Regions from separate parts of the Peribacillus sp. NPDC096379 genome, predicted to be linked through region 1. Evidence: riboswitches for the same ligand, from Rfam matches in the RefSeq annotation. Region 1 holds a riboswitch; each other region holds the start of a gene.
What was found. A riboswitch is a leader RNA that binds a small molecule or an ion and turns the genes downstream of it on or off. The one in region 1 is predicted to bind S-adenosylmethionine.
Positions count from the first base shown of each region.

Region 1 (7,787 bases):
CCGATCGCCCAATGAACCTTTACTGCCATTTCTTCAGATTGTCGCTAGTGGATCCGGTTACTATGAATCCATGGTCAGTTCTCAGCTTCTAGGAAATCGTTTTTTTCGGTTAAATCCACGGATCCCTAATTTCTCCAAAACGGACCCTTCTGTGGTCCCCGCTCTCATTTCAATTGCTAACAAAACAAATTTACAACCTGCAGTTCAATTTATAGAGAAAAACTGGAATTAATATAACTTCCATAAATCTGATTATTTTTTTGCAAGCATTTGGATTTTTTATAAAAAACAGCCAAACTGGCTGTTTTTATTTATTCATTCAGTTCTTCTTCAACTAACCTGCCCCGTTAGTTTAAGTACATTTTTTCACAATCTTAATTGTTATTTTAACATAAATATCCAAAAAATCTTTAAGAAAAACTAAAGGGGTAATGTGATTTTAATCAAACTTTTTTACAAATTATCAATCTTTAATATAAATCATCAAATTTTATTACAAAGCAACAGTATAGTGTATGTAGCATTTTAATAAAGCTTAATTAAAATAAAATCACAAACCCTGATTTATCAACAAACACAAAAAACTCCATTTTGAATAAAGATTGATCAAAATGGAGTTAATCTTTCTAACCAAGTATAAGATTTTTATAAAAAGGTTTGGTCATGTTCTACCTGTGTTGCTCAACAATCACGCCCAATTGTGGAGGAACATAACATAAGTACATGTTTTGTTAGACTAACGCCCCCCTTTAGCTTAATAAGAATTAAACAACTTTCTTATTTTTTAAAGGACTTTATTGTCAATTAGCAGTAAGGATGACTTAAAGTTTCTAACCCCATCTTTTCTAGGTTTTAGGTTTAAGATCCTTCCTTTTTAGAAATTTAGACATCTGTGGACTTTTGCTGAGTGAAGAAAAATATGAAAATGATAATGGGGAGCGCTATTAAAAATGTATTGTTTCTAGAAGTTTTTACTGTAGGTATATCTGTTAATGACATTTTACTCATTCCCTTTTATATTAGTTAATAATTCTGGTGGAACGATATAATGCTGCGTTACTATTTTATTAAAAAAGTTATAATCTTCAATTGGCAGTGCCGGAAGAACTTCAGGATAACCGAAAATAGGACCTGAAACATTAATTGAAAAATCACCAGACGACACAAATGTGCCAGTCACATGTATTACATCGTTGATTAATAATATAGCTATAATGATGTCCAGTATATCGATAAAAAGGTTTCCTTCTTGCGAGTGGTCCTTCCCTTCTAAACGATGCCCTCCAAAAAGAGGACCACCTAACGAAAGACTAAATCTGCCTGGTCTTACAAACACGCCAATGATTGTAATTTGCCCGGTTAATAATAGGATTGCTGAAGTAATTTCGATACTACGTTGAAAGGAGTGGATTACTTTTTTATTTGTATCAAATTCACAGGCCTTATTCAATATCCTCACTCCCTATGTAGGCATTATATTCAGATAAACTAACAAACGTCACTTAATTGATTTTTTATATTGTTTATTACTGAACGTATTGATTCTTCAATTTCTTTATATCAAGTAACATATTTAATACATTAATTACAAATTAATTCCATTTTTAGTGGTGTAAATAATAATATGCTTTTAATTGACAATAAAGAGAAAGTATAGTAAATTCTTAATTAACTTAATAATCAATTTTTCTTATCAAGAGAGGTCGAGGGACTGGCCCTGTGACGCCTCAGCAACCAGCAATCGTAAAATATTGCCAAGGTGCTAATTCCATCAAGCTATTTGGCTTGGTAGATAAGAAGAGACTGCATACTTATGCGATTCTAAAGTCTTCTTCTTATAGAAGACTTTTTTCTATGGAAAAGGGGCAGAGCTTCGCAAAATCAGCTACGCACCGCCACCTTCATAAGGTGATACAATTTTTAGAACCTGAACTTTTTTCATCGCCTGAACTTTAGAACAGACGCTCATTGATGTTTTTATATTCTAAAAAAGGGAGCCGTGAACGATAATGAAAATTGATACACAACTAGCTCAATTAGGGAATCGAAGTGAAACTGCAACTGGTGCAGTAAGTCCTCCTGTATATTTCTCAACTGCTTATCGCCATGATGGAATTGGTCAATCAACTGGATATGATTATTCTCGGTCAGGGAACCCAACTCGTCAGCTACTTGAACAAGCGATAGCTAAACTTGAAGGTGGCGATCAAGGTTTTGCTTGTAGCTCTGGAATGGCTGCCATTTTCACAGTCCTTTCCCTTTTCCAATCTGGAGATGAATGGATTGTCAGCCGTGATTTATACGGCGGTACTTACCGTTTGCTCGAGAAAGATTTTAAAAAATGGGGGTTAACATGTACATATGTTGACACAAGTAATGTAAATGAGATTGAAAACAGTATTACCCCTCAAACAAAAGCGATTTTTCTAGAAACACCTACAAACCCGCTTATGCAGGAAACGGATATTGATGCGGTGTCAGCCATAGCCAAACAATACGGAGTCCTATTAATCGTCGATAATACGTTCTATACGCCTCTTCTTCAAAAACCGATTGCAAGCGGTGCCGATATTGTAATTCATAGTGCGACGAAGTATTTAGGCGGACATAATGATGTGCTTGCTGGACTCATTATATCTAAAGGGAAAGATCTGTCTGAAGCTCTAGCACATCACCATAATAGTGCAGGTGCGGTACTAAGTCCATTCGATTCATGGTTGTTAATGCGTGGAATGAAGACACTTGCTTTACGAATGGAAAGACATCAAGAAAACGCACGGAAACTTGCAGATTATCTTTCTAGCCATGAATCCATTACAGATGTTCTCTATCCGGGAAAAGGAGGAATGCTTTCTTTCCGAGTAAGCGATGAACAATATGTGAATTCATTTTTACAAAGCTTAAACCTTGTCTCATTTGCTGAAAGTCTTGGCGGGACCGAAAGCTTTATTACCTACCCTGCCACACAAACACATGGGGACATCCCGGAAGAAATAAGAATCGCAAACGGTATTTGTAATCGGCTGCTCCGATTCTCTGTAGGAATTGAAGCAGCGGAAGATATCATCCAAGACCTAGAACAAGCATTTGCTAAAATAAAAGAGGAGGTATCAGCATGACAGCAGATCATTTCAGCTTTGAAACATTACTTCTACATAATAACTATAAATATGATGCAACAAACGGGGCAGTAAGCGTGCCGATTCAACATGCTTCCACTTTCCATCAATTTGATTGTGACCAGTTTGGGAAATATGATTATAGCAGAAGCGCGAATCCAACTCGCGAAGCGTTGGAAGAGATTATTGCTGGACTTGAAGAAGGTACAAATGGATTTGCCTTCGCATCAGGAATGGCGGCAATTTCTACTGCCTTCATGCTCCTGTCAGCGGGTGATCATGTGATTGTATCTGAAGACGTATATGGTGGAACATTTCGGATGGTCACACAAGTACTTTCCCGCTTCAATATTGAACATAGCTTTGTTGATATGACGGACTTAGAAAGTGTGAAGTCAGCCATTCAACCTAATACGAAAGCCATTTATATAGAAACACCTTCTAACCCTCTTTTGAAGGTGTCAGATATTCATGGGATCTGTTGTATTGCGAAAGAAATTGGTGCGTTAACATATGTTGATAATACATTTTTAACACCAGCACTACAAAAGCCACTAACATTGGGAGCAGATATTGTCCTTCATAGCGCGACTAAATTCCTATCCGGACATAGCGATGTCGTGGCCGGTCTTGCCGTCGTACGTGATCCAGAATTAGCAGAAAAACTTGGATTTCTGCAAAATTCATTCGGAGCCGTTCTCGGTGTTCAGGATGCATGGCTTGTGATGCGCGGCCTGAAAACATTGCATGTCCGAATGGAGCATTCTGTACAATCTGCTCAAAAAATCGCTGCATTCTTGGAATCACATCCACTTGTAAAAAAAGTTCATTATCCAGGACTTAACAGCCATCCACAATTTGCTTTGCAACAGCAACAAGCGAAGTCAGCTGGCGCAGTATTTTCTTTTGAATTAGAAAATGAAGATGTTCTACGCTCCTTTGTTTCTAATGTTACTCTACCAGTTTTTGCTGTAAGCCTTGGTGCTGTTGAAACGATTTTATCTTATCCAGCGAAGATGTCACATGCAGCAATGTCTGATGAAGAACGTGAAAAACGTGGCATTACAAAAAGCCTGCTTCGTCTATCAGCAGGCCTTGAAAACCCAGATGATTTGATTAAAGATTTCACGAATGCCTTGGAAAAAAGTAAACTAGTTCTTACTGTTTAATATGATTAAAACGCAAGGGTTCTGACTCCCACAGCTACTATAGATTGTTTATTTCACGTATAAATGACACAATAAACGGTGTATAGAGTGTGGAGTCAGAACCTTTTTCAAACAACCTCATTTTTAATCTTTTATTCCCTTAAATCGCAATAAGTCTCCAAATATTATCTCATCTGACAATCCTAATTCATCATGAACAGTTTTTTGATATGGTTCACAGGCAGTATTATCTAACTGTTCTCCCGATGATTTATTATAGCAAACCCCATCTTGGAAAATATACGTATCATTCACGAAACCACCATCTCTGAAAATCACGGGATGGCTTGCTTTCCTTGTGAATAAGTTGTGACCGAACGATATGGTGTCTTCTGCTTTCATGCCCAATAAATGTAAAAGTGTTGGCCGGATGTCGATTTCTCCGCCTGGAACAGAAATAGTCTCCCCGCCCTCACCAGGGATATGGATAATCACTGGTACTTGGCGGTAATGAATATGATTAATTGGCGAATACGCATCACCTAGCATTTGACTTAATGCCGCTTCATATTTTTTTGAAATTCCGTAATGATCTCCATACAACACAAAGATTGTGTCTTCATACATCCCATTATCTTTAAGCGTTTGAAACAATCGCTTGATTGCTTCATCCTGATAACGAACTGTTGTCACATACCGATTTACGACACCTTCGTCGGTATCCCCCATCGCGATCAGTTGGTCATTTTCATCCAGCAAAAATGGAAAGTGATTCGTCAATGTAATTAATTTTGCAAGATATGGTTCAGGCATTGTTTTCATGAGCTCCACAGATTGTTCAAAAAAAGGAATATCTTTAATACCATAATTCACCGAATTCTCATCGGTTACCTGGTAATCTTGTTTGGAGAAGAAACGATCGTAGCCAAGGTTTTCATACATCTTTTCTCGATTCCAAAAGGACGGGTCATTGCCATGAAAGGAGGCGGAATAGTACTGACCATTCTCTTTCAATAGATGTTGTAGGCTAGTAAACGTATTCCCAGGTCGTCTGACGAAAACAGATCCTCCAGACAGCGGGTATAAACTTGTATCAATCATAAACTCAGAATCGGATGTTTTTCCTTGAGCAGTCTGGTCATAAATTTGATTGAAATAAAAGCTTTCTTTTATTAAGTCATTCAAAAATGGTGTAATTTCTCGATCATTCACTTTTTGATTGATTACAAAGTTTTGTGTGGATTCCATACTGATTAACACAATATTCTTTCCTTTTGCCAGTCCAAAGAAATCCGTTGTATCTTCCTGTTTACTCGCCATATATTCTTCGATTTTCGCAGTATCAACGTGTGTAGCCACTGCACGATCAATAGTAGGACGAAGCCCCATTACAATGTCATAAAGATGATAATTATAAGGACCGATGCTTTTAACCATCTGCTCTCTATTATACGAGGCAGAAAAAAGATAAGGAGACTGGCTCCACCCAAGACCTGCTAGTAAAAAAAGTAATAATGTACTAAAGCCGATAAACCGTTTTTTGAAACGGACACTTATCTCTTTGGATTGAACAATGGCTTTTTTTGAAAGCCAGGCAATGATTATTATATCTACAAATAAGAGTAAATCCCATGCCTTCATCAACTCAAACGTACTTGGTCCAATTCCCCCGACATTTTTAAATTGAAACAAAATAGAAACGGTCACATAATCAATATAAAAACGGTAATACAGTAAATCTCCATAAAGCAATCCTGTTACTAGTATCATAATCGCCAAAAGCCATTTAATATGAAGCCTTTTTGTAAAGTACATGCTGAGTCCGATTAATAAAAACAATGAACCGATTGGATTGACAACAAGAAGCAGCGCATCAAACCATGTGTGGATGGTAATATCAAAACCAATAAATGAAACGATAACGGTCTTCAACCACATACATGCACATGCAAGGAAAAACAGCAACTTCGGTGTAACACGTATTCCCTTCTGCGTCATATCCCATCACACCTTACTAGCAAAGGCTGTTTTTGCTTGCGTCAAAGCAAGAAACAAAGTACGAATTGATTCGTCACTATGATGACCCATTAACGAAATTTGGATCCAGTTTCGCTTTAATAAATAGTTACTTTCATAGCTTGTAAGGATGTTTTTACTTTTCAAATAATCACCTAGCATTTTGGAAGAATGATAGAATGGCAAACAAATGGTAATAATGCCTGGTGAATAGGCTTCGTCTCCTAAATAATTATAGCCATTTTCCTCCAAGAATTTTCTAATGAATGCCGCTTTTGTTTCGATTATGCTGCTATCTACTTTTTGCAATGCAACGTGCAACGCTTTTAATAAATTAGAAGAATGGGTAAAAGGAACACCTTCATACTCTTGATACATGCCAATATCTAAATACCTTGGCACGTTAGCATTCGGACGTAGCTTTTCCCGGTGAAAAACTATAACCAGACCAGGGTATGATCCTAATGCCTTTCCACTGACTGTCGTCGCCATTAGTACATTTTTGAAGGATACCGGGACAACACCAACCGAGCTGCATGCGTCGACACATAATTCAACACCAAACTTAAGACAAAGCTCTTCGATTTTTTCCAAATCAAATAAATAGCCGGTTGAAGTTTCACAATGCACCGTCCAGATCCATTTAATGTTCGGGTTTTCTCTTAAGAAATGTTCGATCTCTGAAACCGAAATGGGCGTATTCCATTCTTTTTCAATCGTAAAAAATGACAAATTAAAGCGTGAGGCATGGTCAATCAGCCGATAGCCAAATTCACCATTTGCCAAAATCAAACCATCGCCTTCAATCTGAGATAGCTGAGCAGAAACGATATCATTGCCTAATGTACCAGTCCCAACAACAACTTGTGCATACTTGGCTTCTGTCATGTTACAAAGAGTTTTCCGTATCTTGTCCACTCCCTTTATAAATACACCCGAGCGATGTGAGAGTGCAGGCAGAGCAAAAGTCTTTACTACTTCAGGATGAAGCTGTACCGGTCCTGGAAGGAACGAAACTTTGCTAGATTCATTGGATTTTCTAGCTATTAGCCGCTTGAACACCTTTGTGGAGTTTTCAAATTGCTCTTTTGTCAAATACATTGGCTGAAACTTGGCTTGTTCTGTTCCAACCATCTCCCCGAACGCTTGAAAACCCATTCTTTTGTATAAAGGGATTTGCTGCTCTACACCTGATATGAGCGCCATATTGTATTTTTTCTCCAAACAATAGTTGACTAGCACTTCAACTAATTTATAAAAAACGGGACTTTTTCTGAATTCATCTTTTACAGTAAGAAGTCTTATTTCACAAGGGTTCGCATCACTTGGTAAATAGTCGTCCAAATTCGTTAGTTTTTGATCCAATGAAAAGGGACGGTTGGATCTAACGGCGATCATTCCAACGACCTCATGATTTTTCTTAGCAATCATGTATGTATTTTGTTTATCAAAACGATCAATCAATCGCTGCTGTTCGTTTTGGTTATGTTGAGGAATTTCTTCC
Region 1 is NZ_JBIWFD010000002.1:125,974-133,760, reverse strand. Features, by position in the region: gene ACIQZI_RS09695 (patatin-like phospholipase family protein) at 1-232, shown strand, start outside; gene ACIQZI_RS09690 (hypothetical protein) at 1,001-1,459, opposite strand; SAM riboswitch class I at 1,688-1,799, shown strand; gene ACIQZI_RS09685 (methionine biosynthesis PLP-dependent protein) at 2,007-3,119, shown strand; gene metC (cystathionine beta-lyase) at 3,116-4,288, shown strand; gene ACIQZI_RS09675 (LTA synthase family protein) at 4,412-6,265, opposite strand; gene ACIQZI_RS09670 (aminotransferase class V-fold PLP-dependent enzyme) at 6,272-7,787, opposite strand, start outside.

Region 2 (7,787 bases), 740 kb from region 1:
GAAAGCCAATTTACAAGAGAAAGCAAAACTCATCGGAACATTAACAAGTATAGTTGACGATAATCGTCTCATAATTCAACCATCTTGTAGCTTACTTCATGTTCCTGTGACAGTGAAAAGTGAACAAAGCTTAGAGGCCATTGTTAAAAATGCACTATCTTTTGCAGATGAAAAACTGGATGAAGTGGTCTTGTTAACGAAATTTGCAAAACATGAACTAACTGTTGAAGAGCTTGACAAATGTGACCAAGCAGTTAGATTATTAAATCATTCATCGTTCCGAAACGTGAGAGAAGTGCAAGATACATTAGTAAATTTATCTCATTATTCAATAACTCGCGTAGATGCAAGCGAACGAAAAGCATTGCATGATAAACGATGGGATTTACCATTACTTCCAACGACAACAATCGGTAGTTTCCCGCAAACGAAAGTGGTACGAAAGCAACGTTTGAAATGGCGAAAAGGGGAACTATCAAACGAACAGTATGAGCAATACATTAAAGAAGAAATTAAAAAGTGGATTGATATTCAAGAAGAACTTGGTTTAGATGTACTCGTTCATGGTGAATTTGAACGGACAGATATGGTTGAGTTCTTTGGTGAAAAATTAGCAGGTATTGCGATTACAACGTATGGCTGGGTGCAATCATATGGTTCACGTTGTGTTAGACCACCAGTTATTTTTGGTGATGTCGTCTTAACAAAACCAATGACAGTAAAAGAAACGGTTTATGCGCAAAACTTGACCACAAAACCTGTAAAAGGCATGTTAACAGGCCCTGTGACCATTTTAAATTGGTCATTTGTGCGTGATGACATAAGTCGTAAAGATGTCTTAAGTCAATTGGCATTGGCAATCCGACAGGAAGTCGAAGCTTTAGAAGCAAGCGGTATCGGTATGATTCAGGTCGATGAACCAGCCTTAAGAGAAGGATTGCCGTTGAAAACAGAAAAAACTGAAACCTATTTAAAAGTAGCGGTTGATGCTTTTAAATTATCAACATCGTCTGTGAAGGAAGAAACACAAATTCATACTCATATGTGTTATGCGAACTTTGAAGATATTATTGAAGCCATTGATGCACTTGATGCAGATGTCATCTCGATTGAAACGTCAAGAAGTCATGGTGAATTAATTCGCTCATTTGAAGAACATTTGTATCATAAGGGGATTGGTCTTGGCGTTTATGATATTCATAGCCCGCGTGTACCAACATTGGAAGAGTTATCACAAAATATAGAACGTGCCCTGCAAGTCTTAGATTACCGTTTATTCTGGGTTAACCCTGACTGTGGTTTAAAAACGCGCGGTATTGAAGAAACAGTCGTGGCATTAAAATTAATGGTAGAAGCAACAAAGCTTTATCGTGAAAAGCTTGAAGTAAAACAAACACTGAATGTATAAGAAGGATAATAAAAGGTGTAGGAAATATGGTGAATGCTTAAGAGAAAATGCTTAGGCCTTAATAGCGACTTATCAAACGAATGAATAATCGTTTTATTCGGAATTTTCACCAAATTATTTCTTGACATTTGTTAATCACAGCTATAGAGTAATAGTTAATTAAAACTAAATATGTAACTTTCTTATCCAGAGAGGTGGAGGGACTGGCCCTTTGATACCTCAGCAACAGACTTTTTTGTACTGTGCTAATTCCAGAAGCGAAAAGCTTGAAGATAGGAAGAGTGAATAGCCATGGTGCAAAAACCTCTTCTGATCTTAAGAAGAGGTTTTTTATTTTAACACGCGAAATAGCGGTAAAAACTAAAGAAGGAGGATGATTTTAAAATTAATGGAATATTCGTGATATGACATCAGTATTAAATGAGTAAATTTATAGCTAGATAATTTTGTTTTTTTAAAATCAATACTTCTCGAGATGTGCGAAGGGATTGTCCCGAAAAAACCTCAGTAACCGGCATATGCTAAAGCGAGTAAGTGAATGTTTGATAGATGGAGAGAATGTTTCGATAATTCCTTCATCAACATGTTGTTTTTTTCTTATATAACAACGAAATTAGTGAGAGTATCCTAAAACGAGAGCGTCACACCACAGAACTTCAATATATCGTTAAAATTATGTGTATATCACACAATAAACCGTGTATAGGGAGTTAAGGTTAGATCTCTTTAGGACGCCCTCAGAAAGGAGGGATTTATGGATTTTCGTCAAGAATTGAAGAACAGAATATTAGTTGGAGAAGGAGCAATGGGGACATTATTGTATTCCCACGGCATTGATCTTTGTTACGAAGAATTGAATATCACGAATCCCAATCAAATTGAAACAATTCATCAGGCATATTTGAATGCGGGAGCAGATATTATCCAATCGAATACATATGGAGCTAATTTTCATAAATTAAAGAGGTATGGATTGGAAGATCAAGTAAGTCAAATTAATCGTAAAGGCATTGCGATTGCTAAAAAGGTCGCTGTACAAGGGAACGCATTTGTATTCGGTACGATAGGTGCATTAAGGAGTATACGTAAATCAGATTTAAGCTTAGAGGAAATCAAACGTATTTTCCGAGAACAATTATATAGTCTCCTACTTGAGGCACCAGATGGACTATTGCTTGAGACATTTTACGATTTGGAGGAATTAGAGACCGTTCTTCAGATTGCACGGCAAGAAACGGATTTGCCAATTATCTCAAATGTCTCATTACATGAACTTGGAAATTTACAAAACGGGATGTCGTTAAACGAGGCTTTTCAAAGATTAGAGCAGTTGGGAACAGATGTAGTCGGCATCAACTGTCGACTTGGTCCGCATCATATGATTCGCGCATTGGAATCCGTTTCGTTACCAAAACAAGCGGCACTTGCCGTTTTTCCGAATGCTAGTTTACCAGATTATGTCGATGGAAGACTTGTATATGATGCAGTACCTGAATATTTCGCTTCATCAGCACTAGAGCTCAGAGAGCAGGGGGCATCCATTATCGGTGGCTGTTGTGGCACGATGCCTATCCATATTGAAGCAATAAAAAATGCGGTAAGATTGTTAGCGCCTGTTCTAGAAAAGGAAATTAAAGTAAGGGAAATTGAGATTATCGAAGTGGGAAATTCTGATGAAGGGCTAGCATTCCATGAAAAAGCGAAAGTGGAAAGAACGATTTTAGTAGAATTGGATCCGCCGAAAAAATTAGGGATTGAAGCCTTTATGAATGGTGCCGTTGCCTTAAGGAAAGCGGGGGTAGATTCCGTTACAATGGCTGATAATTCGCTCGCCTCACCGCGAATTTCCAATGTGGCATTAGGTACACTTTTGAAAACACAGCATGAAATAAAGCCGCTTCTTCATATAACATGCCGTGACCGTAATTTAATAGGTCTACAATCGCACTTGTTGGGGCTGCAAACGCTTGATCTAAATGAGATTTTAGTCGTAACAGGTGATCCATCTAAAATTGGTGATTTTCCAGGTGCGACATCTGTATATGATTTATCATCATTAGATTTAATTAGTCTTATCAAACAATTTAATGAAGGACTTTCTTATTCAGGGCAAAGTCTAGGTCAAAAAACGAATTTCAAAGTTGCTGCTGCTTTTAATCCAAATGTCAAATATCTCGATAAAGCAGTTAAGCGGGTTGAAAAGAAGATTGCCTGTGGAGCTGACTCCTTCTTGACGCAACCGATTTATTCCGTCAAACAAATTGAAGATGTATACGAAGCAACGCAACATTTAGATACACCTATCTTTCTTGGTATTATGCCATTAACAAGTTCAAGGAATGCGGAATTTATCCATAACGAAGTGCCTGGTATCAACTTGCCAGAAGAAGTCCGCAGAGCGATGGCATCTGCAGGCAATGATCCAAATAAAGCCAAAAATGAAGGGATAGCCATTGCCAAGGAATTGGTGGATGCTGCAATGGATAAATTTAAGGGCATCTATTTAATTACCCCGTTTTTATACTATGAAATGACGGCAGAATTAACGCAACATATCAGAAAAGTAGATAGTAGGCATACTTCGGAGGTGGGAGCATATGAGTAAACGGTTAATTCAGGAACAAATGAAAAGAAAAATTTTATTATTAGATGGCGCGATGGGGACCATGTTACAAGCTGAGGATTTAACCGCTGAGGATTTTGGTGGTGAGCAATATGAAGGTTGTAACGAATATTTAACGATTACCCAACCCGATGTCATTCGTTCCATTCATGAAAAATATTTGGCAGCTGGTGCAGACATCATCGAAACAAATACATTTGGTGCAACAAGTATCGTGCTTGATGAGTATGATATAAGTTATCTGGCATATAAACTAAACAAAGAATCTGCCGAGATTGCTAAGGCGGCCTGTGAAAAATATTCGAGTAAAGAATGGCCTAGATTCGTGGCAGGAGCTATGGGACCAACGACAAAAACTTTGTCTGTAACTGGTGGAACGACATTTGAAGCATTGACCGCTTCTTATGAAGAACAAGCGTTAGGTCTTCTTGATGGAGGGGTAGATTTACTTTTAGTTGAAACATGTCAGGATATGTTAAATGTAAAGGCAGCCTTTTCTGGAATCAAAGGGGCGTTTGTCAAATACGGACGGGAAATCCCGATCATGATTTCTGGCACAATTGAACCGATGGGAACGACACTTGCCGGTCAGTCGATAGAAGCATTTTATCTTTCATGTGAACATATGAATCCACTTGCAGTCGGATTGAATTGTGCGACTGGACCAGAATTCATGATTGACCATATCAGAACACTGGCGAATTTATCAAATAGAGCAGTTAGTTGTTACCCTAATGCGGGACTCCCAGATGAGGAAGGGCATTATCATGAATCGCCGAATTCTTTAGCAGAAAAAATGAAACAGTTTGCAGAAAAAGGATGGGTTAACATTATTGGTGGTTGCTGCGGAACGACACCTGAGCATATTGTTGAATTGGTAAAAGTACTTGAATTGATTGAGCCACGAATAATTGAAACTCATACACACGGTCATGCAGTATCAGGAATCGAACCTCTTATCTATGATGATTCCATGCGTCCATTATTTGTCGGAGAACGAACAAATGTTATCGGATCGCGTAAGTTCAAGGAATTGATTAGAGAAAAGAAATTTGAACAAGCGGCAGAAATTGCTCGAGCTCAAGTGAAAAAAGGAGCTCATGTTATTGATATTTGTCTGGCTGATCCTGATGACGATGAATTAGGGAATATAAAAGAGTTTGTTACTGAAGTGGTAAAAAAAATCAAAGTACCACTTGTGATCGATACGACGGATGAAGCTGTCTTGGAGGAAGCGTTAAAAAGATCGCAAGGGAAGTCAATCATAAACTCCATTAACCTGGAGGATGGAGAAGAACGATTTGAAAAGATTGTGCCACTTATCCATCAATATGGTGCTGCCGTCGTGGTGGGTACAATCGATGAAGAAGGGATGGCGGTTACAGCGGAAAGAAAGCTTGAAATCGCCAAGCGTTCTGTTGATTTACTTGTCAATAAATATGGTTTGTCAGAAAGTGATTTGATTTTCGACCCACTTGTTTTTCCAGTTGGGACAGGCGATGAGCAATATATCGGCTCAGCCCTTGAAACGGTGAAAGGAATTCAGGCAATCAAAGAAACATTTCCGGATTGTTTGCTGATTCTTGGGATATCTAACGTTTCATTCGGTCTCCCACCAAGGGGAAGAGAAATACTTAATGCCGTTTTCCTTTATCACTGCACGAAGGCGGGGCTGGATTACGCAATTGTCAATACGGAAAAACTAGAACGTTTTGCTTCGATACCGGAAGAAGAGATCAAATTGGCTGAAGCTCTTTTGTTCGATACATCATCAGAATCATTAGCTACTTTCACAGAATTTTATCGTGGTAAAAAGGCGGAGAAAAAAGAAAATGCGGCCATCTTACCTCTAGATGAACGATTGGCCAATTATATAATTGAGGGAACGAAAGAAGGTTTAATTACTGATCTCAATAAGGCGCTTGATCGTGGGGATGCACCGCTTGAGATTATCAATGGACCGCTAATGGATGGCATGGGGGAAGTAGGACGTCTATTTAATGACAATCAGCTCATCGTTGCTGAAGTTTTACAAAGCGCAGAAGCTATGAAAGCGGCGGTTACATATCTTGAACCGCTAATGGAAAATGAAGAAGACAGTGCAAAAAAAGGAAAAGTGCTACTAGCGACTGTCAAAGGGGATGTGCATGATATTGGCAAGAACTTAGTGGACATTATTCTTTCCAATAACGGCTATGAAGTGATTGATCTTGGGATAAAAGTATCGTCACAACAAATTATTGAAGAGGTTCGCAAGCATAACCCGACAGTTATTGGACTTTCAGGCCTGCTTGTAAAATCAGCCCAGCAAATGGTTCTCACGGCGCAGGATTTAAAACAAACAGGCATCGATATTCCCATTCTAGTAGGGGGTGCCGCATTATCACGTAAATTTACAGATTTTAAAATTTCGCCAGAATACGATGGCCCTGTTTTATACTCAAAAGATGCAATGGATGGGCTTGCTGTCGCAAATATTTTACATGACGATCATAAAAAAATAGAGTATCTGAGAGAATTAAGTGAAAAACGGGAGACAGCAAGGGTCAATGCGGCGATCGTGGCTACGATGGAAAAACCGGAACGAAAAAAGGTAGAAGTAAAACCGTTATCTGTTGTTCCTGTCAAGAAGCCACTTGATCAAATCCGTCATATATTGAAGGATTATCCGATAGATGTTGTTCAGCCATACATAAATCGGCAAATGTTGATTGGTCACCATCTTGGTTTGAAAGGAAAAGTAGCTGAACTGGTAAGAAAGGGTGATGAGCGGGCGATTGAACTGAATGAACTTGTAGATGAATTAATCACTTTCTTAAAGTCGGACCATGAGTACGGTTTAAATGGAATTTATCAGTTCTTCCCTGCTCAAAGCGAAGGAAATAAGGTCAAAGTATATAATCCTGACAACCACAATGAAATTTTGGAAGAATTCGATTTTCCTCGTCAGGACAGTAGCCCTTATTTATGTCTTGCCGATTATGTAAAACCTGTTTCGTCAGGTGAAATGGATTATGTCGGCTTCTTTCTTGTTTCGGCAGGCAAGGGAATTAGAAAATGGGCAGAAAAATGGAAGCAAGAGGGTGACTTTTTAAAAAGTCATGCGATACAATCACTTGCTCTTGAAACGGCGGAAGGATTTGCTGAAAGAATGCATCATTTGATGAGAGACGCACAAGGTATTAGTGATCCGATAGATATGACGATGAAAGAACGTTTTGCAGCAAAATATACAGGTCAACGTTTTTCATTCGGTTATCCAGCATGCCCTAATCTCGAAGATCAGGAAAAGATTTTCCGTCTCTTAAAACCACAAGATATTGGGGTAGAATTGACTGAAGGTTTTATGATGGAACCAGAAGCTTCCGTCTCAGCAATCGTTTTTGCGCACCCTGAAGCACGATATTTTAATGTTGAAAGGTAAAATCTTAGTAAACAATAATTCTTTATAAACAATCGATATATTAACAACTAAAAAGGTACTTGTGAATACATAGAGTAGTATTCTAAGTAGATTTTTGTATAGAGATGGAGAATATTAGATTTGTTTTTTAGGTAGTCTACCATTATCTACAAATGTATTCATATTACCACTACTGGTAGTCTAACTATTTAAGCTGTGGACTCATTAATAGTTGTACACAGCATATTTTATTTGTCATTAATAAATCGAAGGTTAATGACAAAGTAATGCTGATCCGTAATCTTATTTAAATCGATTTTTGACAAAAAATAACTTTTACTAAGCTATCCAAA
Region 2 is NZ_JBIWFD010000002.1:865,460-873,246, forward strand. Features, by position in the region: gene metE (5-methyltetrahydropteroyltriglutamate--homocysteine S-methyltransferase) at 1-1,408, shown strand, start outside; SAM riboswitch class I at 1,588-1,687, shown strand; gene ACIQZI_RS13375 (bifunctional homocysteine S-methyltransferase/methylenetetrahydrofolate reductase) at 2,163-4,013, shown strand; gene metH (methionine synthase) at 4,006-7,455, shown strand.
Region 2: linked by a shared signal. The riboswitch ahead of ACIQZI_RS13375 (bifunctional homocysteine S-methyltransferase/methylenetetrahydrofolate reductase) and the one ahead of ACIQZI_RS09685 (methionine biosynthesis PLP-dependent protein) in region 1 are both predicted to bind S-adenosylmethionine.

Region 3 (7,787 bases), on a different contig from region 1:
TCGTTAGAAAGTCCATGATTACTTCGATACCTTTTCGGCAAATGATGTGTTCACTAAGTCTTCATAAGCTAATCTACTTGGAAGCTCACCTGCTGCATCCATAATATTCTGCAAGTTATTCCACTCTTCTTCATCTAAAATCGGGTCTGTTGCATAGGAGCCTTGTGCTTTATAACGATCCACAACGGTTCCAATTAACGTAAGATCTGTGTCTTCAAAATACGGTTGAATTACTTCGGCTACTTCTTGGCTGCTATGTTCCTGCACCCAATCTTGTGCTTTTTTTACAGCACGGGTGAACTTCTCGACCGTTTCGCCCTTCTCTTCTATATAACTCGCTTTGGTCATGAATGTTGTGTAAGGAATATGCCCTGATTCCGTTCCGAATGAAGCGACAATATGGCCTTTTCCTTCTTTTTCAAACAGGCTGGCAGTCGGTTCAAATAGTTGTACATAATCACCTGTACCTGAAGCGAAAGCTGTAGCAACATTGGCAAAATCAATGTTCTGTATAAGTGTCAGATCATTGTGAGGGTCGATGCCATGCTTCTTGAGTACAAACTCACCAGCCATTTGTGGCATGCCACCTTTACGCTGACCAAGGAAGGTAGACCCTTTTAGCATATCCCAAGAAAAGTCATCGATTTTCTCACGAGAAACGAGGAACGTTCCATCGGTCTGGGTAAGTTGGGCAAAATTCACAATTGGATCATTTGCACCTTGAGCGTTCACGTAAATTGATGTTTCAGACCCGACAAGGGCAACATCCGCGCCATCCGATAATAAAGCAGTCATCGTTTTATCGCCGCCAGCTGTCGTTTTTAAGTCGATGCTTAGTCCTTCTTCTTCAAAAAATCCCTTTTCAATCGCTACATATTGCGGTGCATAGAAAATCGATCGAGTCACCTCTGCGACACGCACCTTTGTCAGATCGTCCTTGCCACATGCACTAAGAGCGAGGATTAATAAACAGGCCAATGTAATCATGAATCCTGCTTTTACCCAATGTTTCATCTTCCATTCCTCCTAATTCGTAGGTCATTCACCTAGAATAACGTATGCAGAAGTGAAAAATGTGTGAATGCCTATAAGAGAGAGAAAAAAGGATCGCGCCACTTCATAAAACCAGCATAATTGCGATCCATAATTTCCTATCGAAGAGGAGTAACGGTTCGACTGAAAACGAATCGTATTGTTCTTATTTACGTTTTTTTGGAATAATAACTGTGCGTGTACTTTCATTAGAAAGTAGTAGAGAGGCAGGTTGTAAGTGTTGCTTTTCGCCGAGAGATACGTACAATCAGTCTCTTTTTCACATCATTCCTTTTGATTTATGGTCAGCTTTCGGACATAAATGAAGTGGAATTTATGGTTCTTCACATTTGGTTGAAATTCATGGGTGCTTTAGGGAAACGAATAACTGTCATCATTAACAACGATCTAGTACGATTTTCATTATTATACACTCAACTTTCACACCTTAAAAATCTTGATTAATTATCGGTATCTTTTGGAAGATGGCAGATGCATTTGGAGGAATCGCTCTGCCTAGATTCATTACAATGGTGGTTATATTTCCTTCTATTGTGGGTAGAGATGAGGAGCAACCTGTACCTCCTTTTCAACAGCTGGCTCTTTTTAAGAAGCGCGAAGTGGCACTTGGATTATCAATCACCTTTTCTTGCTTGGTGGATATTCGATTGTTTATACCTATCTTTCTCCTTCTTTGCTAACTGTATTAGGGATAGTGGTACTTTCCTTAGCACAGGTTTGCTAACCTTCGGGATTGAGAGTCTGATCGGATCGAAGTGGTGTGACTGTTAAACTAAATGGTGGTAAGACGTTGCATATGAGTATTTTGTTGTCCCTTGTAACGAATTCGCCGAGTTTTGGTCGACCTTACATGAAGCTCGTTCTGGGCATGTTATGTGCGGTTAAATTTAGTGAAATATAAAATGAAAACTAATAAAACTTTAGGAGGAGTTAAAGATGACACAAAATCAAAATAGAAAAGTGGTATTGGAGCCTGCTGCACAAAAATTCGTAGAGGACACGGCTAACCCGCCGTACCTGTTTGATCTTGGTCCAGAGAAGGGCAGAGAAACAGTAGATGAAGTACAGTCCGGAGAGGTTAAAAAGCAGCCGGTTGAAGTAGAAGAGCTTGTCATTGAGGGAGAGACAACTGGACCTGTATCCATTAAAATATTGCGCCCTGAAGATGCCTCAGAAAATCTCCCTGTCATTTTATATACGCATGGTGCAGGCTGGGTTTTCGGAAACGCACATACACATGATCGTTTAGTTCGGGAACTTGCTGTTGGATCACAATCAGCGGTCGTGTTTACTAATTACAGTCTTTCGCCAGAAGCCAAATATCCGATTGCTATAGAAGAGGTCTATACGGCTTTGGAATGGATTGCTAAAGAAGGCGATAATTACGGGATGGATTCAAGTAATATTACAGTAGCAGGCGACAGTGTTGGAGGAAATATGTCGGCAGCTATTACGCTAATGGCCAAAGAACGAAAAGGTCCAGCTATTCGCAAGCAATTACTTTTCTATCCTGTAACGGATGCTTCATTTGATACGGATTCATACAAACAATTTGCTACCGGATATTTTCTGCGTATGGATGGGATGCAATGGTTCTGGGATCAGTATACATCCGATCCACAGCAGAGAGCAGAAATAACTGCATCTCCACTTCGGGCAACAACAGAACAATTAAAGGGGCTTCCTGAAGCTTTAGTTATCACGGCAGAAGCCGACGTTTTGCGCGACGAAGGAGAGGCATACGCCAATAAGCTTCGCGAAGCTGGTGTAAAGGTAACTGCAGTACGCTTCCAGGGTATCATTCATGATTTTGTGATGCTTAACGAATTCGCAGACACAGAAGCAGCAAAAGGGGCTATAATGCTTGCAAACGCATGGCTGCGTGAATAGAGGGAACATCCCAAAAAAGAAGATTAACTTTTAAAGGAACGAACCTCTTTTGTCATAATCTCCTTTTTGATTTATTTAATCAAAAGGGAGATTATGCTTTCAAAAACCTGAAAGATGGAATGAAGAACGCTTTTGGAAGGAAGCTTCACTCCGCTTCGATAAAGCGACAGTACGAACCCGACTCAATGAATTACACACTAAGTACACCACGTCCTCATGTCTTGGTCTGTTTGCTCCTCATGTTGTGGAACTAAACCTTTACTTACGCATCGGTAAGTTTCACTGTATCACACCAATCGGGCTTTTACCGACAGTTAATCTCAACTAATATTTTTCCTGTTTCTATAAAAAGGAGGTGGGTTGCCTTACTATCTCTTAAAAAAGTCTATATACTACCCGTTAATGCAGGATAAAATGGGGGAGTTGATTTACAATAAAGGAAAATGAGTTTTATGAAAGGGGGATGTATGATGGAGGATGGCATAATAATAACGAAGCAGCGGTTTCCATCACCGCATCCGAATATTCGTCTGTTTATCGTAACGTATCTTTCACAAGGCTTGAAGGTGAAGGGACTTCTTGCTGAGCCAGATGATGATCAAATGTATGATGGTTTCTTATATTTACGAGGAGGCATTAAAAATGTCGGCAAAGTACGCCCGAGTCGTATTGTGCAATTTGCAGCAGAAGGCTTCATTGTGTTTGCACCGTATTATCGGGGGAATCAAGGCGGAGAAGGGGATGAAGATTTTGCAGGCGAAGACCGTGCTGATGGGATCAGTGGCTTTATATTACTCGAACAGCACAAACGTGTGAAACCTGAGAATATTCATATTTTCGGGTTTTCACGAGGAGGAATTATGGCCCTTTGGACGGCAATTTATTGTAAATCAGCTGCCTCCGTTGTCACATGGGGCGGAGTGTCTGATATGTTTCTAACTTATGTGGAACGTGTAGACCTACGTCGCATGATGAAACGTGTTATTGGTGGTACGCCGAGTAAAGTTCCAAACGAATATAAATACCGCACACCACTGTTTGCAGTAGATGAACTAGTTGCACCAGTTCTGATTATTCACGGTGAAAAAGACAATAACGTGTCGATTGAACACGCCTACAGGCTGGAGAAAACATTGAAGGAAAAAGACAAGCCTGTTTGGAGTTGGTATTTTGACGAATTTACCCACTATTTCCCGCCGAATATCAACCGAAAAGTCGTTTGTGATCTAACACAGTGGATGAAAAACCAAACGAGAAAGCAATGTGCTAAAAAGTAAGTAAAGGAAGGGAGGTTTATGCTTTGGGAATGCCAATGGAGTTAAACACGATGATCGTGACAAAAGGCCGTGAAAGCAGAGAGGAAGAAAATCTTTTCCGTTTAACGAAAGACGGCTATCGCCTATACCCAATCGATATTCCAATTGAAGTTCGCAAAACGATCGAAAGTGAAACGAATGGGATAGCCATCATTCAAAAAGTTTCTTGGACAAACAACCAAACTGAAATCACCTATCAGTTGGTGTCATTGAATTCAACCAATTAAACAAGTAGGCTTTAGAGTAACGGATTCCGTTTAGAATACAATTAATGTCATGAACAGTACATATAGAGGGTGAAATTGCGCTGATTTCACCCTTTTCATATTCATTGTTTTTTCTGAAGTTTCATTTTACGCTATTGACGATAAATATTTAAAGTATTATATTATTATAAATAGTTTAATAATTTTAACTTTTCTTATCAAGAGAGGCGGAGGGACTGACCCTGCGAAGCCTCGGCAACCAGCATATCATGCCCGGTGCCAAATTCAGAGGAATGGTAACCATTCCGTAGATAAGAAGGTGGATAAATCTTGAATATAAACATTCAAACTCCCCTTCTGTCCATATGCAGTGGGGAGTTTTTTCTGTGGAAAAGGGGCGGGGCTTCGCAAAATCAGCGCAGCTACCCACCTTCATAAGGTGATGCAGTTTTTAGAACCTGAACCTTTTTCATCGTAGGGTTTAGAGCAGACGCTCATTAATGTTTTATGTTCAATTAAAGTCATCGATAAATAGGACAAGGGGGAGATATACATGACAGCTTTACATATTGCATTATTAGGTTACGGTACAGTGGGGAAGGGTGTTTATAAAACGATTCAAACACATCAGGAAAAGCTTAAGCGTATTTTTAGGAAAGAGGTAAAAGTGGTTGCCATACTTGTTAAAAATATAGAAAAACATCATACACTAGATTCTGATGTTCTGTTAACCGATGATTTTAACAAGATTATTACACTTGAGCAGCTAGATGTTGTCATTGATGCGATCGTTGGTCAAGAGCCTAGCTTTACGTACTTGCAGCAAGCGATGAACAGAGGATGTCATGTTATAACAGCAAACAAAGAAATGTTTGCTTATCATGGAACTCAATTAAAACAGATAGCCAAGGAAAAAGGGGTTACTTTAGGATTTGAGGCAACAGTCGCAGGAGGAATTCCGATTATCCAAACTCTACGACAATTGTTAAACGTAAATAATATCCAAAAAGTGCAAGGGATTCTTAATGGGACTTCGAATTTTATTTTGACAAAGATGCGAGAAGACGGCTGTCCATTTGAAACAGCGTTAAAACTAGCACAAGAAAAAGGTTATGCAGAAGCTGATCCAACAAATGATATTGAAGGATATGATGCCTTTTACAAAGCAGTGATTTTAAGTGAGCTAGCTTTTGGAGAGAACCCGAATTGGGAGGAATCGATTCGACAAGGGATTCAATCAATCACACCTGAGCAAATTGAGCTTTTTTCAGCATTGGGGTATCGATTTAAACATGTAGCTTCTATGGAAAAGACAGAAAAAGGGATCGTATGCTCAGTCAAACCTGTACTGGTCAATGAAACACATCCATTTTATCAAATCGAAGGCGTGCAAAATGCAGTCTCCATTGATGGAGATATTGTAGGCAACATTAGCCTCCAAGGGCCTGGAGCGGGAATGCTTCCAACCGCAAGTGCCATTATCGAAGATTTAGTGTATATAAATAAACATAGTTTTTCGCCTATTTTCTTAGATGAACAAAATGGATTAAGTGTGAAGGTATCCAAGATTTATTGGGCAATGGCAGGAGATGCGGCTGTAGAAAATATTCCTTCTCATATTCAAATCATTGACAGACCTAATCCAAATGTTCTCATTGTCGAAGCATCTTGGGAGGAAATTTGTGATATTCAATGGCCAAATACTTATTTTTATCAAGTTCTTGGGAAAGTATTAACTGAAAATACGCTTGTTAGTTCTTGAGTCAATCTTGTTAAAAAAGCAACATCCGTAGAATTGAATTAGCTGGAACGCTATAGGTAGTGAAAGTCGTACAAACAAGAAGTGATAACCCAAATCCTTACCTATCTGTATGAAGAAGACTATAGAAGTAAAGGAAATGATTTTAAAGCAAAAGAACAGGGAGGCTTTAAAATGAAACTAAATGTGGGTACAGAAGAAGCAATTAAAAGATGGAAAAGTGGTCTGCTATTTATATGGGTATCCTGAGAATAATGGATATGGTATATCATTTAAATATGGTAATAATATGCTTAATGTTAAGAATGATTTAAGATTTCAAGTAGAAAGAAGCGACAGTGTCGTATATTTGAGAAAATAAGTAAGGGTATGATTTCTTTAACTAACGGGTGCAAGAGTTGAAAATCAGGGGTGCTGCGGCAATCCCTTTTTTATTGCACTAACGGGGCAGGTTACTTTAAGAAGGAATTCAAACAATTGGTATTGAAACATTGACATATAACCATATATTTTCGGGAGAATTTAATAAAATGGAGACCTAAGAGATGAGTTAAAATACCTTCTTGAGGATTATAAAATAACGCCTTACACTTTTGGCTTAATTAGTGGTCTTGATGAAAAAACAGTTTTAGAGCTTGCAATAGTACACTATCACTATTCATATAATTTTGCTTAAAAGTATAATGACGGAAAAACAAGAAATAGATTCGAGGTGAAGAAAATGTCTTTTAGGATTATTCTCCAACTTGGTTTTGCTTTAATGCTTTTAATATTTTCAACTGGGGCTACTTTGTATGAAGGGAGTGGAATATTAGAAGACACTTGGGAATGGAAATATACAGCGATTTTTTCTCAGATGAAGAATGGGCCAGTGGAAAACGTAAATGATATTTTGCCAATTGACTATTTTGTATATGCAGCTAAATTTGTGCCTACATTTCCTTTGCTTATGCTACTTGGTGGTACATATCTTATCATCCTTTTGGCGTATATTTTTCTCAGACGTAAAGATAAAATATTTTCATATATCCTATCGTGTATTGGGGTTTTGTACTTGGGATTAAGTAGTTTTATATCAAAATCTCCAACAATTGGTTTGAAAATTTTTTTCAATAGTTTTCTCTTCATTGGCATTTTATTAATTGTTATTGCATTGCTTAGAATTTTTAATTATAAGACTAAAAAAATATAGGAACTCTTATTTTTTATGGAACAAAAGGAGTGCTTTAAAAACGTGGCTGTCTTTGTGATCGCCTTTTCTTATTATGTTAACGCAGTAGTTTATTAAAAAAAGCTTATTTACTAGAAAACGATAAAAAATGAACTGAAGAATTATATAGGGGGTGACTTATTATGACCAAAGATATTGAAATCTTTCCGGTACTTGAAACTAATAGATTAGTATTAAGAAAAGTTGAAAAAGGCGACGCCAACAGTATCTTGAAATATATGTCTGATAAAGAAGTAATGAAATATTATGGTTTAGAACCTTTTAAAACAATAAGCGATGCCTTAAGCGAGATATCATGGTATCAATCGATATTAAATGAAAAGACTGGAATA
Region 3 is NZ_JBIWFD010000001.1:19,687-27,473, forward strand. Features, by position in the region: gene ACIQZI_RS00180 (ABC transporter ATP-binding protein) at 1-16, opposite strand, end outside; gene ACIQZI_RS00185 (ABC transporter substrate-binding protein) at 19-1,014, opposite strand; gene ACIQZI_RS00190 (hypothetical protein) at 1,518-1,733, shown strand; gene ACIQZI_RS00195 (alpha/beta hydrolase) at 1,990-2,943, shown strand; gene ACIQZI_RS00200 (alpha/beta hydrolase family protein) at 3,414-4,220, shown strand; gene ACIQZI_RS00205 (DUF2584 domain-containing protein) at 4,244-4,486, shown strand; SAM riboswitch class I at 4,678-4,783, shown strand; gene ACIQZI_RS00210 (homoserine dehydrogenase) at 5,019-6,227, shown strand; gene ACIQZI_RS00215 (YjdJ family protein) at 6,946-7,416, shown strand; gene ACIQZI_RS00220 (GNAT family N-acetyltransferase) at 7,578-7,787, shown strand, end outside.
Region 3: linked by a shared signal. The riboswitch ahead of ACIQZI_RS00210 (homoserine dehydrogenase) and the one ahead of ACIQZI_RS09685 (methionine biosynthesis PLP-dependent protein) in region 1 are both predicted to bind S-adenosylmethionine.

Region 4 (7,787 bases), on a different contig from region 1:
TAGGAATTGGATCAGGACGTATGGCAGGGAGTGGATTTAATCAGGGAACACAAGTCCAGAGTGGAAGGGTACCCGAAGCACATACGGATTTTATCTTCTCTGTCATTGGCGAGGAATTTGGTTTTATTGGCTCCGCTATCTTAATAAGTTTGTACTTTATTCTGATTTATCGAATCACCGTTATTGCTTTACAATCGAATCATGTGTTTGGTTCATACATATGTGCTGGGGTTATTGGGTTAATCACTTTTCAAATCTTTCAAAACATTTCAATGACCATCGGTTTAATGCCGATTACTGGAATCGCCCTACCGTTTTTGAGTTATGGAGGAAGTGCGCTATTAACGAATATGATTGCTTTAGGATTAGTATTAAGTGTAAATATACGAACAAAAAAATATATGTTCAGCAGGAATGAAAATATGTAAGTCATCTGAGTAAAGACCCGTCCATACTATTTGTAAAATTTTTAAAAAAATGTACATTTTTCATTGGCGATTTGTCAAAGTCACCATATATTGATTAGAGTTTAATAGTTCTTTAAGGATTCTATTATAGGAAGCTTTGCAACTTCCAAGAGCTGTTGCTGTTTGTAGTACCTACTTCTCCACAACTTACGTTATTTATATAGAATATTTAAGTTCAATACCGAAATACTGTGAATGTTAATAAGGAGTATGTTTAGTTCATTTTAACTATAAGAATTTAATAAATTCGAGAGAGGACGTGAGAGTATGACTGAAGGAAAAAAAAGTAATCTAGGGTTTGTGCTAAAAGAATTATTAAAGGAACGTTCATTATCAATGCGGAAACTTAGTGAGCTCACTGAAATCGATACAGCTACAATCTCAAGGATCATAAACGGTAAGCGAAAAGCAACTCCCGAACATCTACGAAAATTTGCAGACATCCTTAATGTGCCAATCACTGAGCTATTTGTAGCTGCAGGTTATGATATTGAGCAGAGGCAGGAAAAGCTAGATTCAGATATCCATATTTCTGTTGACAGCATTCAAAAATTTCTCGAATCCTCTGATATAAATATTAATAATTTTACAATCACAAGTGTGGAACAGAAATTAGCTAATTATGAACAATATACACAAACGGAAGAAGGGAAAGAAACGATTCTTAATAGCTTTGAAGAGAAGCTTCAGAAAGTTGGGAGCATAGGTCCGTTTATTAATCATTTGAAGAATATGTATGAGAAATTCAGCAGGATGAAGGGGACTCCGGGTGAACTCGTCATAATTGGAAGTGCACTTCTATATTTCATTTTGTCCGTAGATGTTATTCCGGATTATATATTTCCGATTGGCTATTTAGACGACGCAATCGCTGTACAACTTGTAACAAATGCACTATCGATAAAAAAATGAGGCGTAACATATCTAATTTGTTTAACATGCAGTTCTAACAATTTAGTTTGAAAAATAACCTGAATCTACTAAAAAGGTTAATTTTAAACAACATTTTTAGGTAAAAGATTTAATTTAAGTGAATGGTGATTTTATATATGAAGAAAAGAAATAGGACTAAAAATAAATGGAAAAGAAACCTTTTCCTGTTGATTTCGCTATTAATCATCGTGATCTTTTATTGTGTTTATCAGTATAATAAAGGATTATCTGAGGCGAGCGATGGGATGTATAAGAATGATGGAACAATGTTTGATCCGTTTCAAGGGAAGGAGCCTCAATTTGGTGAAATTAATATTCTGTTAATAGGATCTGACGCTAGAGGTGATGAACAAGCACGTTCTGATGCGTTAATGATTGCTCATTATAATCAAAAATCTCATAGTTTGAAAATCGCATCTATAATGAGAGACACGTATGTTGATATTCCAAATCACGGCAAGCAAAAAATGAATGCCGCTTTTGCGTTTGGCGGACCAGAACTTGTAAGACAAACGATTAAGCAAAATTTTGATGTTGATATTAATTACTATGCTGTTGTTGATTTTAACGGCTTTTCGAAAATTGTAGATATTATCGCACCTGACGGGATAGAGGTTGAGATTCCATATGAAATGTCTTATGGAATTGGAATGACATTACATCCAGGTAAACAAATTTTGCATGGTAAGGAATTGCTAGGATATGTTCGTTTTCGTCAAGATCGCTTAAGTGATTTTGGGCGAGTGGAAAGGCAACAAGAAGCGTTGTCTAAGATTAAGGAACAGGCTGCCTCTATGCAAAGTGTTGTGAACCTGCCAAAGATACTTGGAGTTGCGGATCCGTACATTGATACAAATGTAGATATAGGAACCATTTTTGCAATCGGGAAAGGTTTGATTGCAGGGAAATCTAAACAAATGGAAAGCTTAAGAATACCTATTAAAGATTCTTATGTTAATGAACGGGTGAACGTAGGATCCGTCCTAAAAATTGATTATGAGAAAAACAAACAAGCTTTAAAAGCGTTTTTGTCACAGGACAATGAAAGGCCCACTAGTCAAGAAAAAAAGAATAGAGTGGTAAGTTTGTCTGATTTCATTGCGTTAGTTCGCTAAGGAATCATGGGTCAGACTTTTGTATTTCAAGGAATAATATGGGTTACTCAATGAAAATTGTTGAAGTGGCAAAAAGAGAATTCCATTTAAGATTCTTTTTTTAACGAATATAGGTGTCTAGACTTGACTTAGATGGCGTCCTTGTGTTGGCGAAGACAATAAAGATCTTAATAGTTCAACGCCTAGTTGCCTGTGAAAAAGATGATTAACCCAGTAAGGTCAGAAAAAGGTTAAGAATATACATATTTTTACGGTGTTGTGAAGAGCAAGAAAATTGATGGTAAATGGGATTGTCAGTAGTGAACATGAATAGGTAAAAAAAACAAATTCAATGATTGCGTATACAATGCACGAAAAATCCACTAATATTCAAATTTCTTCTACCAAGGAAAACTCAAGATTAGTAAATCTAACATTTTCAATCGATTACAAGCACGTGAAACAGTTAGAGTTGAGTGAAAAACAAGAGAATACTGTTTTAGCGAAAAAACAAAGTAAACCCGAAATGGAAAGGTAGAAAATTGCACATAATAAGCACCTGGCACCTTTAAGGATGCTGAATTAGAAGTTGACGATGGAACAGGTGTATACGAAGAACATGAAAAAATCAATTCAATAAGTCATTCTGTTACTAGTTACTAACCAAGGAGTTCATAAAGACTAAATTCCGACTTGAACACTTGATTCCATAAGTAAGTTAGGACTTTTATGATGGGAAACTCTTGATTTTGAAAGTTGAGAGAAATTCGCACATGTTATTTTTCACGCATCTCATAAAGGATAATTAATCATTAACAAAATTCCTATTTATGTAGGAGATAAAGCAGTTCAATAAACTATTTGACCGCTTATAAGATACTTTATATGGTGGCTTCAGAAAGGCGTGGCACTTTATTTTGGATGATAAAACCCTTAATGTAATTGAACATTTGGAGGAGTTGCGAAGAAGGATCATTATTTCTGCTTTATCATTCTTAGTGTTTTTGATAATAGGGCTTTTTTTTGTGAAAAAAATATATTTATTTTTTATGGGGAGTTTCGATGATCCGTTACTTATTTTAGGACCAGGCGATATTATGTGGATTTTCTTCCATATTGCTTGTGTTTTCGCTTTTGCTGGGACCACTCCAATTGTCGCTTACCAATTATGGATGTTTGTAAAGCCTGGTTTACAGCCGCAAGAAAGACGAGTAACTCTTGCGTATATACCGGGATTATTCATCCTTTTTATTGCTGGATTAGGGTTCGGCTATTATTTCGTGTTTCCTAACCTTTTGAATTTTCTTATAAACTTAGGTAAGGATATGATGGTTCCTTCTTTTACAGCTGAAAAATACTTTGACTTTTTAATAAAAACCACTTTGCCATTTGGGATTGCTTTCGAATTACCTCTCGTCATGATGTTTTTAACATCAATTGGTGTTCTTAACCCACATAGCTTAACAAAGTTAAGAAAATATGCTTATTTCATTTTGGTGATTATTGCTTCTATGATCTCACCGCCTGAGTTTATTTCTCATATTTCTGTAGCTGTACCTTTAATTCTCATATATGAAATTAGTATTATCCTATCAAAAGTTGTTTTCAATAGAAGAAGAAAGAGGCAAAGAGATATCGATATGAAAGGAAAATCCATATAATCTAGAAGGTAAATGACTATCGGTATGTGTAATTCATATAGATTTCTCATCAAATTAGGAAAGCTATTGTTTATATTATGGACTGCGAAAGAGCTAGTGCTCCTTTCCCAATTATATTTCCTACAATATTTTTATAACTTACCTAACGTAGCACTATAATGTCTCGACCTTCTTCACCGGCCGTTCAAACAATATGGACTTATACTCTGTGGTGTAACGGGGGCGTGGGACCGTGATCCCATAAATAAACTGTCCGCCCCTATTTATATAAAACAGTTTCCACCTATTTAAGGAAATCAAAGAAAGAGATGATTGTATGAATTACGAATTATTTAAAAGCATCCATAATTTATCGGGTCATAGTTATGCATTGGATACTCTTATGGTCTTTATAACAAATAAAGCGATTTACATTTTGGCTTTGGTACTTTTGGTTCTATGGATCTTTGGTGGAAAACCTATGAAACGGGCAGTATTATATGCCGGTGGAACAGGAGTTATTGCGTTAGTTGTAAATGTTCTTATTGCTCAGATATACTATGAGCCGCGTCCATTTGTCACACATCACGTCCAGACTTTGATTCCTCATGCTGCGGACTCTTCTTTTCCTAGTGATCATTCAACAGGCGCTTTTACGATTGCAATTGCTATGTGGTATCGGTATAAAAAAATTGGTATCCCTCTATTTATTTTAGCCCTATTAACTGGCTTTTCCCGCATTTGGGCGGGGCTTCATTATCCGTTTGACGTAGTAGGCAGTTTAATAGTGGCAATTGTTGTCTCGTATGTGATTGTAAAATTACCAAGATTGTTCGATCCAATTGTAAACTGGATTATTTCTATCTATGACTCGATTTTTAACAAAAGAAGTAGGTCTGATAAATCTAAATCTTCTCGAACATAAAACTTCTAATGATGTGTTAGGTATAGCAGTCTCTAGAGGGTGTCCGGAATGATCTGGAATCTTTGTAATAAATTTTGATCAAAATGAAAAAACTCGTTTTGCTTAACTCATTTTATATACGATCGACAAAAAGGTGAAGTAAGTTCCTTAGTGTTTGAAAAATCTAATTGTCTTGCTTGGTTGCGAATCAAGTATCCCTGATGCTTGGAGGCAGGGGGCTTGTTTTCATAAGCAATATTTTGTATTGGATTAGATAGGAGATTGCCGAACTAACGATTCTTTTTTTTAAAACTACATTAAGACAAGATTATCTAAAAAGGGTCTGCCCTCAAATTCTATACCTCGTTTAATATGTCAGAGATAAACGGTTATAGTAAATGTGGTCAGACCCTTTCACTATGGGGTAACTTCATAGTCATAACACACAGATTTTTTAGAATTTAATTGACATTTTAAATATTAAGTTATATAGTATAGAAAATAAAATTATATATGGATAAATTCTTATCAAGAGATGTGGAGGGACTTGGCCCTATGATACCTCGGCAACAGGTTTTTACTTTTGTAAAAATACTGTGCTAATTCCAACGGACGAAAGTTTGATAGATAAGAAGAAGCCTTTGCTAGATAATTCATAGAAGTGTAATCTTTTATTTGTCTAAGTAAGCCTCTTCTGTCTAATGATGGAAGAGGCTTTTTCGTGTTACAACTTATAATAGGAACAACATGGGGGAGAGCAGATGATTGAATTTCAAAATGTGAAAAAGATGTATGAATCGAAGAAACAAACCGTTGAAGCTTTGAAAGGGATCGATTTAGTCGTTGAGAAAGGCGATATTTTCGGTGTTGTCGGCTACAGTGGTGCTGGTAAAAGTACGCTGATCCGATTAGTCAATTTACTAGAGCGTCCGTCAGAAGGGCGAATTTTGGTAAATGGCAAAGCATTGACTTCGTTAAAGCCGAAAGATTTACGAGCGGAGAAGAAGAAAATCGGGATGATTTTCCAACATTTTAATTTGCTTAATTCGAAGACGGTTTTTGATAATGTTGCGATGCCGCTGATCTTATCGGGTACCCCTGCAAAAGAAATTCATACCCGGGTAAATGAATTATTGGAATTCGTCGGCCTTTTGGGAAAAGCCAAAAATTATCCAGAGCAATTGTCTGGCGGGCAAAAGCAGCGAATCGGTATTGCACGTGCCCTAGCAACCAATCCTTCGATTCTCCTATGCGATGAAGCGACATCAGCGCTCGATCCACAAACGACAAGTGCTGTTTTGCAACTGTTAAAGAAAGTAAATCGGGAATACAACATCACGATCTTGCTGATTACCCATGAAATGTCGGTCATTCGCGAAATTTGTAATAAAGTGGCAGTCATGGAAGGTGGCAGAATTGTTGAGCAAGGTTCTGTGTTTGACGTATTTGCTAAGCCGCAAACAGAGATTGCCCAAAACTTTGTCCGAACAGTGATTCATGACGAAATTCCGCAGAGTTTTAAAAAACAGTCGGAAGGAAATCCGGTTATCTGGAAAATTAATTTTATTGGGGTGAATTCAAGCAAACCATTATTATCAACAATTGCAAAAAAATTTGATATCGATTTAAATGTTTTATCGGCAAATATTTCGGAAATCCAGGAAACGCCGTTTGGTAATTTGATTATGGAAGTGACAGGAGAAGAAAGCGAGATTAAGAAGGCATACGATTATATTCAAGCCGAAAATATTCTCGTGCAGGAGGTAAGTGTACATGAATAACACATTATGGGGCATGGAAATTACGGCAGATCAACTGTTAACTGGATTTGGTGATACGCTTTATATGGTTGCCTTCTCTCTCTTATTTTCAGTTGTGATAGGACTTCCACTGGGAATCTTACTCGTCATAACTAGGAATGGTCATATATTGGAGAATAAGTGGGTATTCAATGTATTGAACCCAGTTATTAATATATTAAGGTCTATACCGTTCATTATTTTACTAGTTGCTCTGATTCCGTTTACTAGATTCGTAGTCGGTACGGCAATTGGGACAAATGCAGCGATTGTCCCCTTGATATTTTATGCGGCGCCTTATATTGCGCGACTAGTGGAAAATTCCCTTTTGGAAGTAGACAAAGGAATTATCGAAGCGGCAGAAGCAATGGGAGCGACGACATGGCAAATTATTTTTCGCTTTTTAATTCCAGAAGGACTTAGCTCATTGGTCCTTACGTTTACAACAGCAACAATCGGTCTTGTCGGTGCTTCAGCGATGGCTGGTGCGGTTGGAGCGGGTGGAGTTGGTGACCTTGCTTTAAGTTATGGGTATCAAAGGTTCGATACGATGACGATGATTGTTACGGTTTTTGCGCTTGTGGTTATCGTTCAATTACTGCAATCAACTGGAAATATCGTGTCCAAAAAAATCAGAAGAAGATAATTGGGGGAATAAAAAATGAAAAAATTATTAATAGCGATCTTAATTCTAACGCTTGCTGTTTTGTCAGCATGTGGAAAAAACGATGTAAAAGGCAGTGCAGACGGCGAAAAAACAGTGAAAGTTGGTGTTAGTAGCGGGGATACACGAACATGGGATTATATCGTTGATATCGCTAAAGAAGAAGGGTTGAAGATCGAGCTCGTTAAATTTAATGATTATATCCAGCCGAATCTAGCATTAGCAGAAGGGGAGATTGATGCCAATTCCTTTCAAACGGTTTCTTATTTTGACGAAACTATTAAAA
Region 4 is NZ_JBIWFD010000001.1:73,680-81,466, forward strand. Features, by position in the region: gene rodA (rod shape-determining protein RodA) at 1-428, shown strand, start outside; gene ACIQZI_RS00440 (helix-turn-helix domain-containing protein) at 735-1,379, shown strand; gene ACIQZI_RS00445 (LCP family protein) at 1,517-2,515, shown strand; gene tatC (twin-arginine translocase subunit TatC) at 3,445-4,155, shown strand; gene ACIQZI_RS00455 (undecaprenyl-diphosphatase) at 4,472-5,059, shown strand; SAM riboswitch class I at 5,561-5,672, shown strand; gene ACIQZI_RS00460 (methionine ABC transporter ATP-binding protein) at 5,800-6,819, shown strand; gene ACIQZI_RS00465 (methionine ABC transporter permease) at 6,833-7,483, shown strand; gene ACIQZI_RS00470 (MetQ/NlpA family ABC transporter substrate-binding protein) at 7,499-7,787, shown strand, end outside.
Region 4: linked by a shared signal. The riboswitch ahead of ACIQZI_RS00460 (methionine ABC transporter ATP-binding protein) and the one ahead of ACIQZI_RS09685 (methionine biosynthesis PLP-dependent protein) in region 1 are both predicted to bind S-adenosylmethionine.